Regions from separate parts of the Enterococcus montenegrensis genome, predicted to be linked through region 1. Evidence: predicted binding sites of a transcription regulator. Region 1 holds the regulator's gene; each other region holds the start of a gene.

Region 1 (5,987 bases):
TTCCAGTGTCTCAAAATTTGTGGCAGAGGCTTGCGTTGAAAGGTGAATCGGAAGACCCGGCGCTTCTGTTGCACAAATTTCAATCAATGCCGGATCAGACACGATCACCGCACTAATTCCGACATCCCGCAACTCGCGGAAAAATTCTCCCGCACCTTCTTGATTCCCTTCATGGGTAACCATATTGGCCGCTACGTATACTTTGGCATTGTGTTCTTTAGCAAAAGCTACACCTTCTGCCATTTCTTCATAACTAAAATTCCCCGCGCGGCTTCGCAAACCATACGCGTTCCCGCCAATATAAACAGCATCGGCGCCATAATGAATCGCCGTTTTCAATTTTTCCAAAGTTCCCGCCGGAGCCAAAACCTCCGGCCGCTTCAAGACTCTCTTTGTCATGTCTTTTTGTCACTCCTGCTTTAGATGTGAAAAAGGCTTGCACAGAAAGCGAGCAATAAGTCAAAAACAGTGTAAGCGCATTTTGCTTATCACTGGTTTTACTTATTGTTGAACTTTCTGGCCTTTTTTACTCGATTTAGTGATGTTGTCAACATCCGAATTGCCAACTGGTATTAAGTAAAACCAATTGTATGCCGCCTTTTGGCATGCACGTTGGGTGGCTTAATACCCAGTTGGCAGGACTTTTGACAACTCGATTTCTTTAGATGTGAAAAAGGCTCGCTTAGAAAGTGAGCAATTAGGCAAAAACAGTGTAAGCGCATTTTGCTTATCATTTATTTCTTGGCTTTTTGCTACTTTCTGGCCTTTTTCACTTCATTTATCGTAAATAGTTTCGCTTGCTTTTTAGCGAATCGCTTTTGGATCTAAATAATAAAAACCAGTGTCTAATCCGCGCTTTTCAGGATGCAAGGTCTGCAGTTTTTCATCTAATGCTGCAGCTTGTGCTTCGTCCCACGTCCCAGCTAAGATGGCTGCCTTAGCGGCCACAAATAATTCGGCAATGGCAACAAAATTGGCTTCATCGGTAAACAATCCATCCAGTTTCCACGTTGTAAAACCAGTTTGGGCCAACTGTCCTACTTCTTTCATCAAATCCAAATCATTATCAGCAAAAATATGCGTCCCATGACTATCTTCAAAGATTGAGTAATGGGTTTCTGGTTTTTTTGGTTCCGATAAGAACAAATCGCGTTCACGACTTGTACGCTCATCTTGCTGCGTATAATTATAATAATTTTGTAAAAGTGGCCGTTTTGATTGATGGATACAGGTTGCACCGTAAACTAAAACTTCCGCCGGTACCGTTAATTGTGGCGCCATTTCTACCATTTCCGCAAAAGGCACTTCTCTGGCTAAAACAGCCCCAACAGCACCTTTTTTACTCCAAAAATTAATTTGACGCGCACTGGTCACTAAGGTTTCCCCATCATATATAAAAGGCGTCGCCAAGTTTTCATTTTGCGTCATCACATAGACGACACCAGGATCTCCCACCACAATTTGATTGGCACCACTTTCTTTTACAAAAGCTAAATACTCCGGTACTAACTTCATTTTTTCCGGATGCATAATGCCATTGACGGCAATTGCTGCTTTTTTCCCGGCAGCATGGGCTAAATTTACTAATTGCCTTTGTTCTTTGCGTGAAAATGAATAAGGTAACCGCAAACCAAACGTTTCTTCCCCAAAGTAGATGGTGTCCACACCAGCTGCTAGTAATTTTTCGGCTTGGTCAACAGAGGCTACCGTTGTGACTAATTCAATCATCTTCTTCCCCCTTTGATAACTCAATTATCTTATCACAGGGTGTGGAATTTTAGAAGTAGCAATCAAAAATCCTACTATTTTTAGAAGATTTCCTGATTGGATTTTAAAAATACAACAGAACGCTAATAAGTCTGGTAATTTATCCCCCGAAAGTAAAATGGATAAAACAAAACTTTGCCAAAAAATCGTTAAAAGAGAACTGAACACAAAAACCCCCAAATGTTAGAAAATTACTAACATTTGGAGGCCGCATTTTTAAACGTTTTGCAATTTTTTCCCTTCAGTAGGTTCTTTTACTGTTAAGGTGATTTTCCCTTTTTTAGCACCGATTGTAACATTATCCCCCAAATGAATTTGGCCAGATAATAACGCTTCAGATAAACGATCTTCCACTTCTTTTTGCAGTGCTCTTCTGATTGGACGAGCGCCATATTCTGGATCAAAACCAGCTTTACCGATAACTTCATTGGCAGCAGGTGTGATTTTCAATTGAATATCTTGTTCGGCCAAGCGTTTTATAATGGATTTACTCATGATTTTCACGATTTGTTGAATTTCAGCTTCTCCTAATGAACGGAAGACAACTGTTTCATCAATTCGGTTTAAAAATTCAGGGCGGAAAGCTTTTTTCAATTCTTCTAAAATACGTTTTTGCATAGCCCCATGATCTTTTGTTAAATCCGTTACGTTAAAACCAACATTTTTTTCTTCACGAATTTGCGTAGCACCAATATTGGAGGTCATAATCAAAATCGTATTACGAAAATCAACTTTACGTCCTTTTGAGTCGGTCAAATGCCCATCGTCTAATACTTGTAATAAAATATTAAAGACATCTGGATGCGCTTTTTCAACTTCATCCAACAAGATAACAGAATATGGTTTAGAACGAACCTTCTCTGTTAATTGTCCACCTTCGTCATACCCGACATAACCTGGAGGAGAACCAATCAGACGGCTCGTACTGTATTTTTCCATAAATTCTGACATATCCACGCGAATCAGTGCATCTTCACTGCCAAACATCGCTTCTGCTAGCGTTTTGGCCAATTCGGTTTTCCCAACACCAGTTGGTCCTAAAAACATGAAGGAACCAATTGGACGATTTGGATCTTTCAAGCCACTTCTAGCACGACGAATCGAACGTGCGACAGCTTTAACTGCTTCTTCTTGGCCCACTACCCGTTGATGGAGAATTTTTTCTAAATCTAGGAGGCGTTCGCTTTCTTTTTTCTCCATTTGTTGCAACGGTACACCTGTCCACTGAGAAACGACAGTTGCGACATCTTCTGCTGTCACACGGTCAGCAAAACCAGAGGCTTCTTTTGTTTCCGCAAAGGCTAATTCTGCCAAACGTTGACTTAACTTTTTCTCTTTTTGGCGTAAACGAGCTGCCGCTTCAAAGTTTTGATTTTGAATTGCTTCTTCTTTTTCACTCATCAGATTTGCAATGTCTTCTTGCAAACCGATAATTTCAGAAGGTTCATCTGCTTTATCCAAACGCACTTTTGCTGAAGACTCATCCATTAAATCAATTGCCTTATCTGGTAACTGCCGCGAATTGATATAGCGAACAGACAACTGGACAGCCGCATGTAATGCTTCATCAGAGATTTCAACACCATGATGTTCTTCGTAACGAGGACGCAAGCCTCTTAAGATCTCTTCGGCCTCTTCTGGCGTTGGCTCATCGACTTGCACACGAGCAAAACGACGTTCCAATGCAGAATCTTTTTCAATATACTTTTGATATTCATCTAGCGTGGTGGCCCCAATTGTTTGTAACTCGCCACGAGCTAAAGCCGGTTTCAAAATATTGGAAGCATCAATGGCCCCTTCAGCTCCGCCGGCACCAATCAAAGTATGCAGCTCGTCGATGAATAAGATAATCTGCCCGTCATGATAAATTTCATCAATGATTTTTTTCATCCGGTCTTCAAATTCACCACGATATTTCGTACCCGCTACAAGAGAACCCATATCCAGCATCATCAAACGTTTTTGCTGCATATCTTCCGGAACTTCGCCCCGCACGATCTGTTGCGCTAAACCTTCTGCAATAGCTGTTTTCCCAACACCAGGTTCCCCTACTAAAACAGGATTATTTTTCGTTCTGCGCGAGAGGATTTGAATCAGACGTTTTACTTCTTTACTGCGGCCTACCACGGGATCGAGGCGGTTTTCTCTGGCAAGCTTCGTTAAATCCCGAGCTAAGCCGTCTAGCGTCGGCGTACCTTGCTGCATGCCTTTTGTACCCTGAGGCGCTTGTCTGCGGCGTCCTCCTAACCCGTTATTGGGTGCCTTGCTTTCACTTACGCCCATTTTCTTTTTCAAAAGTTGGCGCATTCTAGCTAAGCTCAAACCAAGGTTGACCATGATGCGAGAAGCAAGAATTTCATCATCGCGTAAAAGTCCCAGTAGTAAATGCTCTGTGCCAATATTCGGAGCGCCTAAGCGTTTTGCTTCGTCACCTGCATAGGCAAAAATTTGTTTTGCCCGTGGTGAATACGGTAAGTAAACTCCAGCCGGATAAGATTTCATCGTGCCATAGCCAGTTAAATGCTCAATTTCTTCTCTAACATCTGTTTCAGTAACGCTCATTTCCCGTAAAACTTTTCCAGCAATACCATCTTGTTCAATAATCAAAGCCAATAGTAGATGTTCTGAACCGACTGACTGATGTTTGAAAGTTTTTGCTTCTTCTTGGGCAATCGTCAAGACCGCCTTGGCTTTTTCTGTAAATAATTCATCCATCTGACTCACTTCCTATCCTCATAACTTAATCGCTCTAGCACTGCATGTAACATGCCAGCTCGAATTTCATTTTCATTTTTAAAACGTCCCAGCGTACTTTTAGCCAAAGCCGCTAAAATTAAATTACCTTCTGTTTTGGTTAAAATATCTTCTTCGTATAGCTTTTGAATAATGGCTAAAGCATCTTTTTCACCTAGTGTATCGACAAAAAGTTGATCTACTTGCTCTAAAAAGCGATGATTGTCAGAAATTTTGATTTTTTCAATTCTAATATAGCCACCGCCACCGCGCTTACTTTCAACAACATAGCCCCGTTGAATTGTGAAACGCGTATTAATGACATAATTAATTTGGGATGGTACACAGTTGAATAAATCAGCCATCTCGGTGCGACGGATTTCAATCATTTCGCTATCTTCCAAAATTTTTTTCAAATAAGCTTCAATTAAATCAGAAGTGTTGTGACGACTCATAATGCGATTTCCCTCCCTTGACTAATTCTGACCTTAATTATACCCAACTTAGCTGGATAATTAAAGGAACATGACTGAATCACAACATTCCTTTAAGAATTAGTGGAAGAAAAAGTAAAACACGTACACACGAACTGCTTTGTAACTTCTTTATAGGAAATAAAAGTTACTTCTCTATTTTACCGCAACTTTCACAAAAGTAAAAAATCTAACACAATGAATATTCATACATTAATTTGAGCTAATCACATACTATTTTTCCTTATAATTCACTAAATAATTTACTAGCTTGTCTATTTTTTAAACAAAATCATAGCTAATAAAATTTTGACCTTGAGAGAACTATTTTGATATACAAAAAAACGAAATCCTTAATATGATTTCGTTAAGACGCGCCCAAGAGGAGTCGAACCCCTAACCTTTTGATCCGTAGTCAAACACTCTATCCAGTTGAGCTATGGGCGCATAAATATTAAATTAAGTCTGACAACATTATAGCTTAAATTCATTTAGAAATAAAGCCTAAAATAAAAAAAATCGGGAAGACAGGATTCGAACCTGCGACCCCTTGGTCCCAAACCAAGTGCTCTACCAAGCTGAGCTACTTCCCGATAAAAAATAAAAAGACTACGCGCCCAAGAGGAGTCGAACCCCTAACCTTTTGATCCGTAGTCAAACACTCTATCCAGTTGAGCTATGGGCGCATCTTTCTAATGCCGAGGACCGGAATCGAACCGGTACGGTGATCACTCACCGCAGGATTTTAAGTCCTGTGCGTCTGCCAGTTCCGCCACCCCGGCTTTTTTACTTTTTAAAGTAAAGCGGAAAACGGGGTTCGAACCCGCGACCCCCACCTTGGCAAGGTGGTGCTCTACCACTGAGCTATTTCCGCATGGTTTTGATGCCGGCTAAAGGACTTGAACCCTCGACCCTCTGATTACAAATCAGATGCTCTACCAACTGAGCTAAGCCGGCCTTTTATGCGGGTGAAGGGACTTGAACCCCCACGCCGTAAGGCGCCAGATCCTAAAT
Region 2 (5,987 bases), 1.3 Mb from region 1:
TATTGGCTTTCCTAACCACTTCTTATTATATTCTTTGATTAATCGTATCGAGGACTTGCCATTTGTCGAATATTCTTTAATGAATACCGCATCTAAAGAAAAATACGACGCAGTAATTACATGTTCTAACTCGCTCGTTCCGTTAGAGAACTCAAATTACTGGATTGTTGAAGGTGAAGATTCTTTTGATGCAACAGATGATTTTCTATTTCATATTTTTAAAGAAAGACAAAAAGATCAAAAAGTTCATTTGAATATTGGTTAAAGCTAACCCGTAAAGATCTGCCCTGTCTAAAACTTAGGTAAAAAGGGATGTTGGAAAATTCAGAATTACTGAAAAACTTTAGAGAGGCTCTTAACGAGTTATGGGTCAGCTATATAAAAAAATCTGGGATAAAAAGGCAACGTGGCTTTTTATCCCAGATTTTTTTATGATGCATTGTTACTTAGTTGGTTTGTTTTAATTGAAATTTCTACAAGACCTGGTAGCTCAATTTGGGTAATTGTATCAGGCTCATAACTGCCAGAGGGCATTTTTTTCAAAAAGTATTCTTTTACTTCATTAATTTCACGTTCGTTAAGGTTGCGCTTTTTATTAATCAGCAAAATTTCGTTATGATGCGGGGCAACTGTATAAACGATGGTCGAATTGCCCGCCGTATAAACTTTCACCAATTCGGCGTCCGTATTTTCTAACTGATTGCGTACCAAACGCGAATGGCTATTGGTAACGTTGATTAATTTCATCTGGTTCACTCCTTCAAGGCAAGTTTGAACTAACTCAATTATTATTATACGGTTCCGGACTTATTTAGCAAAGTGATTACACTTGAAAAATCAAACAAAATTTGTTAATTTTGGTAGTTTTCTAAACTATTTTTTTGTATATGAGCTAAAAGCAGAGGTCTAACTTTTATTAAAAGTTAGACCTCTGCTTTTGTTAATTTAATTATTCTTCTTTTGTTTTGTCTTGATTACTTAAATCTTCTTTTGAATCTTTTGTCTCATTAACCTGTAAGGCGGTAACTTCAATTTTACCGTCTTTGGTTAAGTGGGCAGTGAGTTCTTTAACTGTTGGATGATCTAAGAAGTATTCGGCAATGCCATCTTCAATTTGATCTTGAATAGTACGACGTAATGGGCGAGCACCCATTGCAGGGTTATACCCCAAGTCGACTAATTTTTCTTCTACATCTTTTGGTACAGTGATGTGTAAGTGTTGTACAGCCAGCATATCGTTTACTTCATTTAACATTAAGTCGACAATGTGAAGTAAATTGTCTTTAGTTAAAGCTTTGAATTCGATAATACCGTCAAAACGGTTCAAAAATTCAGGTGAGAAGTAATTGTTTAATTGATTTAAGACAGAACGTGTCACGCCTTCTCTGGTTGCGCCAAAACCAACGCTGGCTTCGACATTACCTGTGCCGGCATTACTTGTCATAATAATCAATGTATCTTTGAAGCTAACTGTTCGCCCTTGGGCATCGGTTAGACGTCCATCGTCTAAAATTTGCAAGAACATGTGCAAAACATCTGGATGGGCTTTTTCGATTTCATCTAACAAAATCAAGCTGTAAGGATTACGACGAACTTTTTCTGTTAATTGACCAGCTTCTTCATAGCCAACATAGCCTGGAGGAGAACCGATTAATTTAGCCACACTATGTTTTTCCATGTACTCAGACATATCAAAACGAATCATAGAATCTTCAGAACCAAACATTTCATAAGCTAATTGTTTTGCTAATTCAGTTTTACCAACACCAGTTGGTCCAACGAATAGAAAAGAGCCGATTGGACGATTTTTCTTGCCCAAACCAACACGATTACGGCGGATAGCCTTAGCAACTTTATCAATTGCTTCATCTTGACCAATAACATGTTCTTTTAAATCATGGCCGAGATTTTTCAATTGTGTTTGTTCTTTTTCTTTTAATTCGCCAACGGGAATACCCGTACGTTCTTCAACAATTTGTTCCATATCTTTTTCAGAGATGGTAGGTGTTTCTTCATCGCTGATTTGTTTATTTTTCATTTCTTCTAATTTATTGATTTGATCGCGATAATACGCTGCTTTTTCAAAATCTTCTTCCTTAGAAGCTTGTTGTTTTTGTGCTTCGGCATCCGCCAGCTTTTTCTCAATGGCTTTTGGATCAACTAATTGAATCGTTAAGTTTTTCTTGGAACCTGATTCATCTAATAAATCAATTGCTTTATCAGGTAAAAAGCGATCTTGGATATAACGATTTGAAAGGATAGCCGCCGCTTTGATTGCATCATCGGTATATTTTACATGGTGATAATCTTCATAACGTGGTTGCAAACCTTTCAAAATTGCGATGGTTTCTTCAACGGAAGGTTCATCTACTCGAACTGGTTGCATCCGACGTTCTAAAGCAGCGTCTTTTTCAATGATGCGGTACTCGTTTAAAGTAGTAGCACCAACCATTTGCAATTCTCCTCGAGCTAAAGCTGGTTTCAAGATATTGCCTGCGTCCATATTGCCATCACCAGCCGCACCGGCACCAACAATTTCGTGTACTTCATCAATGAACAAGATAACATTTTCAGCTTGTTTAATTTCATCGATTAACTTTTGCATCCGTTCTTCAAATTGCCCTCTTATACCTGTTCCTTGAACTAGAGAGGCTACGTCTAAACGGATAACTTCTTTATCAAGAAGTTTTTGTGGAACATCGCCGTCGACGATCTTTTGAGCCAAGCCTTCAACGACAGCCGTTTTACCCACACCGGGTTCCCCGATTAAAACAGGGTTATTTTTTGTTCGACGATTTAAAATTTCAATAACACGTTTAATTTCTTCGTCACGACCGACAACTGGATCGATATCACCATTACGGGCTTGTTCAGTGATGTTGATGCCATATTCACCTAAAAGACCGTTAGCTCCTTGGTTTTGGCGAGGAGGTTGTCCGCCGTTAAAGTTATTGCCACCACCAAATTGCGTAGGGGGCGTTTGTTCACCAGCATTTCTTGGTTGCATTTGTTGCGACATTTGACGGAATAAATCGTCAAGACTTCCAAAGCCAAATGGATCTTGGGCCATCATACTTGTTTGACTACCAGTTTGATTTTTTAGTTTTTGGTAGCAGCTTTGACAGTAGTCCAGTTGCTTTCTTTGGCCATTTACATTTGCGTATAAATGAATGGTTGCTTCATTTTTGCCACAGTTTTGACAAAGCATAAATAATTCACGACCTTTCATGGATTTACTTACATTTATTATTGTAACGCGCTTTTTTTAATCAGTAAAAAGATACACCTAAAAAGCGAGGTCTAGTCAAAGTTATCTTTGACCTTTATTGACCATAACTGTATTATACTAAATTTATTTATTGGTGCAAGTAATTTGTCTGATTTGAAAATCAGTGACTTTTTTTCATTTTGTTGCTGGATTAAATATTTTTTTAGTATAAATGCCCAATAACTTGCCTCAAAAAGATTGGAATAGAAATTATTCTACTAATTGGACTAGATATCTTTTGTTCTATTATGAGAGAAAACGGTTGTACGATTGAAAAAAAAATGGTAATCTTAACAGTTGAAAGGGCCTTTTTTGATGGTTTATTTGGACTGTTAAAAAAGAAAACCCTCACAAAAAACTTGTTTCACAAAGGAGACCGATTAATATGGAAAAAAAAGATTTTCACGTAGTAGCAGAAACTGGGATTCACGCACGTCCAGCTACATTATTAGTACAAACTGCTAGCAAATTTAACTCTGACATTAACTTAGAGTACAAAGGTAAATCTGTAAATCTTAAATCTATCATGGGCGTTATGTCTCTTGGTGTTGGCCAAGGTTCTGATGTAACAATCACTGCTGAAGGTGCTGACGAAGCTGACGCAATGGCAGCAATCGTTGAAACAATGAAGAAAGAAGGATTATCTGAATAATGGTTGAAATGCTAAAAGGGATCGCCGCAAGTGACGGAGTTGCCGTTGCAAAAGCTTACCTGCTAGTTCAACCGGATTTATCCTTTAACAAAATTTCTGTAGAAGATACTGAAGCAGAGGAAAAAAGAATAGACGATGCTTTAGCAAAATCTACCGAAGAACTACAACAAATTCGGGAAAAAGCAGCGCAAAGTTTGGGCGAAGCAGAAGCTCAAGTATTTGACGCTCATTTAATGGTTCTTTCAGATCCTGAAATGATCGGTCAAATTAAACAAAACGTGAAAGATAACAAAGTCAATGCTGAATCAGCATTGAAAGAAGTTACCGACATGTATATTGGCATGTTTGAAGCAATGGACGACAATGCTTACATGCAAGAACGCGCAGCTGATATCCGTGACGTTGCCAAACGTGTCTTAGCACATTTGTTAGGGGTTACTTTACCAAACCCTTCAATGATTAATGAAGAAGTTGTTGTGGTTGCCCACGACTTAACACCAAGTGATACTGCACAATTAGATCGCAAATTCGTTAAAGCCTTTGTTACTGACATCGGCGGACGGACTTCTCACTCTGCAATCATGGCACGTTCTCTTGAAATCCCAGCAATTGTTGGGACAAAAGAAATTACTGCCAAAGTAAAAGCAGGGGACATTCTAGCTGTTAATGGTATCATTGGGGATGTCATCATTGATCCAACTGAAGAACAAAAAGCACAATTCCAAAAAGCTGGTGCAGATTTTGCTGCCCAAAAAGCTGAATGGGAAAAACTAAAAGAAGCAGATACTGTCACAGCTGACGGTAAACACTTTGAATTGGCTGCTAATATTGGAACACCAAAAGATTTAGAAGGTGTTCACAATAATGGCGCTGAAGCAATCGGTTTATATAGAACTGAATTTCTTTATATGGATTCTCCTGATTTTCCAACTGAAGAAGATCAATTTGAAGCTTATAAAGCAGTTTTAGAAGGTATGGGTGAAAAACCTGTCGTTGTTCGTACCATGGATATCGGTGGTGACAAGGAATTACCTTACTTGACTTTACCGCATGAAATGAATCCTTTCTTAGGTTACCGCGCATTGCGTATTAGCTTGTCAGAATTAGGAGATGACATGTTCCGTACACAGTTACGGGCATTGTTACGTGCTTCTGCTTTTGGTAACTTACGTATTATGTTCCCAATGGTAGCAACTTTGAAAGAATTTAGAGCGGCTAAAAAAATGTATGATGAAGAACGTCAAAAATTAATCGACGAAGGTGTAACAGTATCTGATACAATCCAAGTCGGTATTATGATTGAAATTCCAGCGGCGGCTGTCTTAGCTGACAAGTTTGCCAAAGAAGTTGACTTCTTCAGTATTGGTACGAATGATTTGATCCAATACACAATGGCAGCAGACCGTATGAACGAACGCGTGTCTTATCTTTACCAACCATATAACCCATCTATTTTACGTTTGATTAAAAACGTAATTGATTCAGCTCATGCTGAAGGTAAATGGGCAGGTATGTGTGGTGAAATGGCCGGTGACCAAACTGCTGTGCCAATTTTGATGGGAATGGGCTTGGATGAATTCTCAATGAGCGCAACATCAATCCTTAAAACACGTAGCTTAATGAAACGTTTGTCTACTGAAGATATGAAAGTTCTTGCTGATAAAGCATTAAATGATTGCGATACAATGGAAGAAGTCATTGAATTAGTAGAAGAAGCTGTTAAATAAAAAGTTTTTAACCTCAGAGATTTTCTCTGAGGTTTTTTTGTCGTACATAATAATACATAGCTGATAACTTACAAATTTAATTTTTGACAGCGTCAAAAAAGAAAAGCGTTTTCTAATATGCTATGCTAAAGAAAAGGGTTAGGAGTTGGCGAAATGCATGAGTATGATCTGACAACATTCGAGATAATTGCTAGATTGTCTTTGGCAATTGTAATGGGCGGGAACAATTATTATGACAAAACAAACAGTCAAAGGGCTGACAACAGCAGCCTCTGTTTGGGCAGTCGCATCAATTGGAATTGCTTTGGGAATGGGATTTTATCTCATTTCTCTCACTGGC
Region 3 (5,987 bases), 860 kb from region 1:
ACATTTTGGGTTTAAAGCGTCCTTTATTTCGGGGCTTATGATGCCGCTTGTTTCGCTGACTGCCTATATCACGTATATTGTAATGGCGGTCTTAGGGAGCTATTACGTTATTGGCGGTGTAATTGTTGTTGGACAACTGCAAGCCTTTATTCAATATATTTGGCAAATCAGTCAGCCTTTAGGTAATATCACACAGCTTTCTTCTGTTTTACAAAGCGCATCAGCTGCTTCAACCCGCGTTTTTGAAATTTTAGATGAAGCAGAAGAAGTATTAAATGATGCTGATATTCCTTTACCAGCAGTGGTAAAAGGTGATGTGGAATTTGACCATGTTTCATTTAGTTACGCTTTAGATAAACCGTTGATTAAAGATTTGAATTTTACTGTAAAAGCAGGGCAAACGGTGGCAATTGTTGGGCCAACCGGAGCTGGGAAAACAACGCTAATTAATTTATTGATGCGTTTTTATGATGTAAATGCTGGTGCCATCAAAATTGACGGTGTCGATACGCAAAAAATGAAGCGTAGCGATGTCCGTTCGGTTTTTGGGATGGTATTGCAAGATGCTTGGCTTTATGAAGGAACTATCGGTGAAAACATTCGTTTTGGGAAATTAGATGCAACGGATTATGAAATAGTGGATGCCGCTAAGACGGCCAACGTGGATCATTTTATCCGCACGATGCCAGACGGTTATGAAATGATGATTAATGCAGAAGGAAATAATGTTTCCTTGGGGCAAAAACAATTGTTAACCATCGCGCGGGCAGTTATTTCAGATCCGAAGATTTTAATTTTGGATGAAGCGACAAGTTCTGTCGATACCCGTTTGGAAGCTTTAATTCAAAAGGCAATGGACAAAGTCATGGAAGGGCGCACAAGTTTTGTTATTGCCCACCGTCTATCTACTATTCGTGATGCTGATTTAATTTTAGTGATGAACCAAGGTTCAATTATTGAAAAAGGCACCCATGAAAGCTTATTAGCTGAAGGTGGCTTTTATAGCAAGCTCTATCAAAGTCAGTTTGCTGAAGATGGAGATTACGATTAAATAAAAAATGAGAGCATGAAGTGAATGCTCATCGTTAGATCACTACCGACTGGAGAAATCTGGTCGGTATTTTTATAAAAAATGTATAGATTTTCATCGCGTCATTTGAAAAGTAAAGCAAGTAGACCTGCTCTTATTTTTGGTTTATATAAGCTTTCATTATCTTTCGCGTTAGCTGGAGTTGCTTATGATATAATGTAGAAAAATTTTTGGAGATGACAAGAAAATTATGAAAAACTTTATCGCAAAAAATGCTGTTGTCATTGGGGATGTAACCTTGGGCAAAGATGTCACTGTTTGGTTTAACAGCGTGATTCGTGGGGATAGTAATTTTATCAAGATTGGTGATCGCACCAATATTCAAGACGGTACGATTATTCATGTTGACCATGACGCACCGACAGAAATTGCAAAGGATGTTACAGTGGGACATCAATGCATGCTTCATGGCTGCAAAATTGAGCAAGGCGCACTAATTGGCATGAGTTCGATTGTATTAAATCACGCCGTTATCGGTGAAAATAGTTTAATCGGCGCAGGTTCTTTGGTAACGCAAGGAACGGTTATCCCACCAAATGTTTTGGCTTTTGGACGACCAGCCAAAGTTATCCGCCCTTTAACACAAGCTGAAATTGCTAAAAATAAAGCCAATATCACCCACTATTGTCAATTGGGCCAAGAATTTCAAGCAGGAAAATATTCAGAGGTAAGTCAGTAAAGATAAGAGCTCTTTTAACAAAGTTTCAATATTTAAACGAAAGCTGAGATCTTATTGCAAGTTTGGAGATCAAATTTGACTCATCGTTTTGTGAAAGCAGTTAAAGCGCAAATCGTTGCGCTTTTTTTCTTTCCTCGCTACACTTTAGACAAAGGTAAAAAGGAGGAATTTTTGATGAAACGTTTTGCTATAACTGGTTATGGAAAGCCCCATGATGTATTTGAGACGATTACAGACCAACCAAGAGAAATTACCCCAGGCCATATCCGGGTAGCAGTGCAGGCTTTTGCCGTTAATCCTTACGATATTTCTTTGCGAAGTGGGGCGCAGCAAGAATTTCGCAGTTTGAAATTTCCTTATGTAATGGGCAATGATGCGGCTGGAATCGTGACAGAAATTTTTCCTGGCGAAACAGATTTTGCTGTTGGCGATCGCGTAGTGATTCACCCAATTAGCGGAACTTATGGGCAAGAGGTCGTTTTGCCAAATAAAAAAGCGGCAAAAATCCCTGAGACAATGAGTTTTCCCAAAGCAGCAAGCATAGTTACAACCGGAATCACAGCGTACAATTTACTTTTTGAACTCCTACAGGTTGACAGTAGTCAAACCGTGATGGTGTTAGGTGCTTCTGGTGGAGTGGGGTCTTTACTTGTACAAATGTTGCATCAAAATAAAAATCATATTCTAGCAAGTGCGGCCCAAAAAAATGAAGCGAAAATTAGAAACTGGGGAGCAGATGAGTTTGTTGCCTATGATACAGCGAGTCCGGCAAAAACATTTTTTGAACAGGCGGATATTGTAATTGACGCGACAAAAGGGAGTAAAAGTGCAGATCTTGGTCTGAAAATTTTAAAACCTGGCGGAACATATGTTGCTTTAAATGAACTGCCAAATCCAGCAGATCGTAAAGATGGGACGTATTTAAGTTTTGCCCCTAAAAAAGAATACCAGGACCAAACTGCTTTTGAATATTTGCTAAATGCTTATGGGGATGGCAAATTGGTTGTTAATATTGCAGAAGTTTTGCCTTTTGAATTGCGCAGCGTCATTTTGGCTCACGAAAAAATTGCGGGTCATCCAGCTGCTGGCAAAATCGTTATCGCCCAATCCTAAATGATAAAAGGGCACTCTTTTAATTAAAAAAAGAAAGCAGCACAAGTAATCTAACAAATTGAATTTTTGGTGACTATAATAAAGGTAAACAAAAAAAGAATTGAGACAAAAGTCTCAATTCTTTTTTTATCAATTATTTTGTCACCATAATTTCGTCAATCAAACCGTATTCTTTCGCTTGTTCAGCGGTCATAAAGTTATCACGATCAGTATCTTTTTCAATGACTTCTAGTGGTTGACCTGTGCGTTCGGCTAAGATATGGTTCAAACGATCACGGGTTTGTAAGATGTGACGCGCTGCAATTTCGATTTCAGTTGCTTGGCCTTGTGCACCACCTAATGGTTGGTGAATCATGATTTCGGCATTTGGCAAAGCAAAACGTTTGCCTTTTTCGCCAGCTGTTAATAAAAATGAGCCCATTGAAGCAGCCATGCCCATTACAATTGTTTGCACATCGGCTTTAACAAAGTTCATTGTATCGTAAATTGCCATCCCAGCTGTTACGCTACCACCGGGTGAGTTGATGTATACATAGATATCTTTTTCAGAATCTTGTGCGTCCAAGAAAAGTAATTGGGCGATGATTGAGTTTGCTAAGTCGTCAGTAACTTGACCGCTTAGCATAATAATGCGGTCTTTTAATAAACGTGAGTAGATGTCATACGCTCTTTCGCCGCGGGATGATTGTTCAATGACTGTTGGAATTAAATTCATAATGTAAAGTCCTCCTTTAATCAAATCGACGTTAATTATTGTACGTCTCAAGTTTAGCACATTTAAGCGATAACCTCTAAAAAGAAGTATAACCAATAGGTCAAAATAGGTCAAATGAAAAACTCAGAGAATGAATATTTTTTTGCTAACAAAAATAGCAGATCAAAATAGATAACAAAAGGGTGGCTAAAAACAGTTAAAAAATGCGAATCCCACAGAAGTTATGCTAAAATAAAAGACAAGAGAATTTAAGGAGGAAAAATATGATAGCAGTAGCAGCAGCCGGTTTTTTTGGTGTTTTGGTGGGTGCTTTAATCGTTACCATTGCCTTTAATTTACGTATTCGTTATGACGAGAAAAAAGAGCAAAAACGACGAACTTTGGAACACAAAGTAAAAGAAATTGAAACCTTAAACCAATTAAATAAAAAAATCAATGAAATTTTACAAAAGCGTAGCGTCTTAATGGAAGAATATGTCAGCTTTGATGCCTTTGATGATTGTTATATCACAATTGATGACTATGCTTACTTGCAATCATTTGCAGCTCAAAATAATTTTTATTTACCAAACTACATTTTAGAAGAATTTTTCAAAAATATTGCGCAACGAAAAGTTATTTTGTCACCAGATGAAACGATTAAAGTTGGAGGTTACGCTTATAAGGGTGGTCGTGTGATTATGGAGCATTTTTCCGACGATTTAACAGAATTGATCAATGAAAGAAAAACAGAGTTAAAGCGACTTTCAGATAGTACGTTGACCTATTTTAGCGCGTAATAATTTTAAAAAAAGATGAGAAGCTGATGCAAGGTGTCTTCTCATCTTTTTTGCGGTATTTATTTCATGTTAGAGTAGCTGTCTGGTACATAAAATACAGATAGAAGTGGTACAATTACTAATGAAGAAAAAGATAAGGAGGCAACGGTGATGACACAAATCGTAGCCCATCGCGGTGCCAGTGGTAGCCGACCGGAAAATACACTACCTTCTTTTGCCGAAGCAGTGCGGGCAGATAGTGACGTGATTGAGTTAGATGTTCATTTGTCAAAAGACGGTCACTTAATTGTGATGCATGATGAAGACGTTGAGCGAACGACAAATGGAAAAGGCTTGATTCGAGAAAAAAACCTGGCTGAAATAAAAAAATTAAATGCCGGTAGTTGGTTTTCTGAAAGCTATCAAAATACTAAAGTACCAACCTTAAAAGAAGTGTTGGATTTATTAGTCATGCGCAATTTCCGAGGAGTATTGTTAATTGAACTAAAAACCGATCACTACCATTATCCTGAAATCGAAATGAAAACAGCTACTTTAATGACAAGTCGTCTTTGGCCTTTTAAACATTGGTATTGTAGTTTTAATATTGATTCCTTAGATATTATTCATAAATTAGAACCTGACACACAACTAGATTTGATTTTAAGCACCAGTGATAAAAAGGTACTTCAAGCACTGGACCGACCATATATTGAAGGTATCCATCCTAAAATCGACTGGGTTTTGAAAAATAAAGCAACATTACCTGATTTACCATTAGCTGTGCGTCCTTGGACGATTGATGATGAAACCCTAGTGAAGGAATGTGTTGCGTTAAATACGGCAGGAATTATTACCAATTTCCCAGAAAAAGTACAGCAATATGTAAAAAATGCACGAAATAAGCCAAATAAATGAGGATAAAAATGAAAGTATTAGTGATTGCAGGGCCAACTGGTGTGGGAAAAACAGCACTAAGTATTAAGCTAGCCCAAAAATTCAATGGTGAGATTATTAGCGGGGATTCATTACAAGTTTATCGTCAATTGGATATTGGGACAGCCAAAGTAACCAAAAAAGAAGCCGCGGACATTCCCCATCACCTGATTGATATTTGTGATTTTACGGCAGCGTATTCAGCTGCTGATTTTCAAAAACAAGCGCGAGCAAAAATTGCGGCAATCTCAGCCAAAGGTAAACTGCCCATTGTTGTTGGCGGAACAGGTCTTTATATCCAGGCACTGCTTTATGATTATAAATTAGGCGCGCCAGAAGATTTCGGGCAACAGGGGGAGCATTTGCGACAAAAATATCAGACTTACGCCCAAAAAGAGGGGAGAGTGGCTTTGTGGCAGCTGCTTTTAAAAAAAGATCCACTAGCCGCTGAAAAAATTCATTTTAATAATGAGCGAAAAGTCATCCGTGCATTAGAAGTCTTTGATTTAACCGGTCATAGCATTACAAAACCTAAAGATGAACCGCAAAAGCTTTACGATGATTTTTTAATCGCTTTAACCACAGAGCGAGAGGTGCTTTATGAGCGTATTAATCAGCGGGTAGAGTTGATGTTTGCTGCTGGGTTAGCAAAAGAAGCAACCCTTTTAGAAGATTATGAAGATGTCCAAGCGGCAA

The links. Region 1 encodes CtsR, which represses protease genes until heat stress. Its sites were predicted from a motif close to TTGGTCAAAAAAGGTCAAANA; they were not measured.
Region 2: the regulator CtsR is predicted to act here: its motif matches at 3,314-3,334, upstream of P3T75_RS07735 (ATP-dependent Clp protease ATP-binding subunit).
Region 3: the regulator CtsR is predicted to act here: its motif matches at 3,694-3,714, upstream of clpP (ATP-dependent Clp endopeptidase proteolytic subunit ClpP).

Annotation. Positions count from the first base shown of each region.
Region 1 covers NZ_CP120467.1:82,975-88,961, reverse strand. The annotation lists gene P3T75_RS00410 (peptidase U32 family protein) at 1-399, opposite strand, end outside; gene P3T75_RS00405 (peptidase U32 family protein) at 805-1,728, opposite strand; gene P3T75_RS00400 (ATP-dependent Clp protease ATP-binding subunit) at 1,984-4,482, opposite strand; gene P3T75_RS00395 (CtsR family transcriptional regulator) at 4,488-4,955, opposite strand; tRNA gene P3T75_RS00390 (tRNA-Arg) at 5,347-5,420, opposite strand; tRNA gene P3T75_RS00385 (tRNA-Pro) at 5,493-5,566, opposite strand; tRNA gene P3T75_RS00380 (tRNA-Arg) at 5,586-5,659, opposite strand; tRNA gene P3T75_RS00375 (tRNA-Leu) at 5,670-5,755, opposite strand; tRNA gene P3T75_RS00370 (tRNA-Gly) at 5,776-5,847, opposite strand; tRNA gene P3T75_RS00365 (tRNA-Thr) at 5,858-5,930, opposite strand; tRNA gene P3T75_RS00360 (tRNA-Leu) at 5,937-5,987, opposite strand, start outside.
Region 2 covers NZ_CP120467.1:1,588,148-1,594,134, reverse strand. The annotation lists gene P3T75_RS07745 (helix-turn-helix domain-containing protein) at 1-265, shown strand, start outside; gene P3T75_RS07740 (DUF1827 family protein) at 430-747, opposite strand; gene P3T75_RS07735 (ATP-dependent Clp protease ATP-binding subunit) at 950-3,208, opposite strand; gene P3T75_RS07730 (phosphocarrier protein HPr) at 3,654-3,920, shown strand; gene ptsP (phosphoenolpyruvate--protein phosphotransferase) at 3,920-5,647, shown strand; gene P3T75_RS07720 (MgtC/SapB family protein) at 5,880-5,987, shown strand, end outside.
Region 3 covers NZ_CP120467.1:2,048,090-2,054,076, reverse strand. The annotation lists gene P3T75_RS09875 (ABC transporter ATP-binding protein) at 1-1,051, shown strand, start outside; gene P3T75_RS09870 (gamma carbonic anhydrase family protein) at 1,281-1,769, shown strand; gene P3T75_RS09865 (NADP-dependent oxidoreductase) at 1,944-2,882, shown strand; gene clpP (ATP-dependent Clp endopeptidase proteolytic subunit ClpP) at 3,016-3,597, opposite strand; gene P3T75_RS09855 (hypothetical protein) at 3,864-4,376, shown strand; gene P3T75_RS09850 (glycerophosphodiester phosphodiesterase family protein) at 4,527-5,273, shown strand; gene miaA (tRNA (adenosine(37)-N6)-dimethylallyltransferase MiaA) at 5,282-5,987, shown strand, end outside.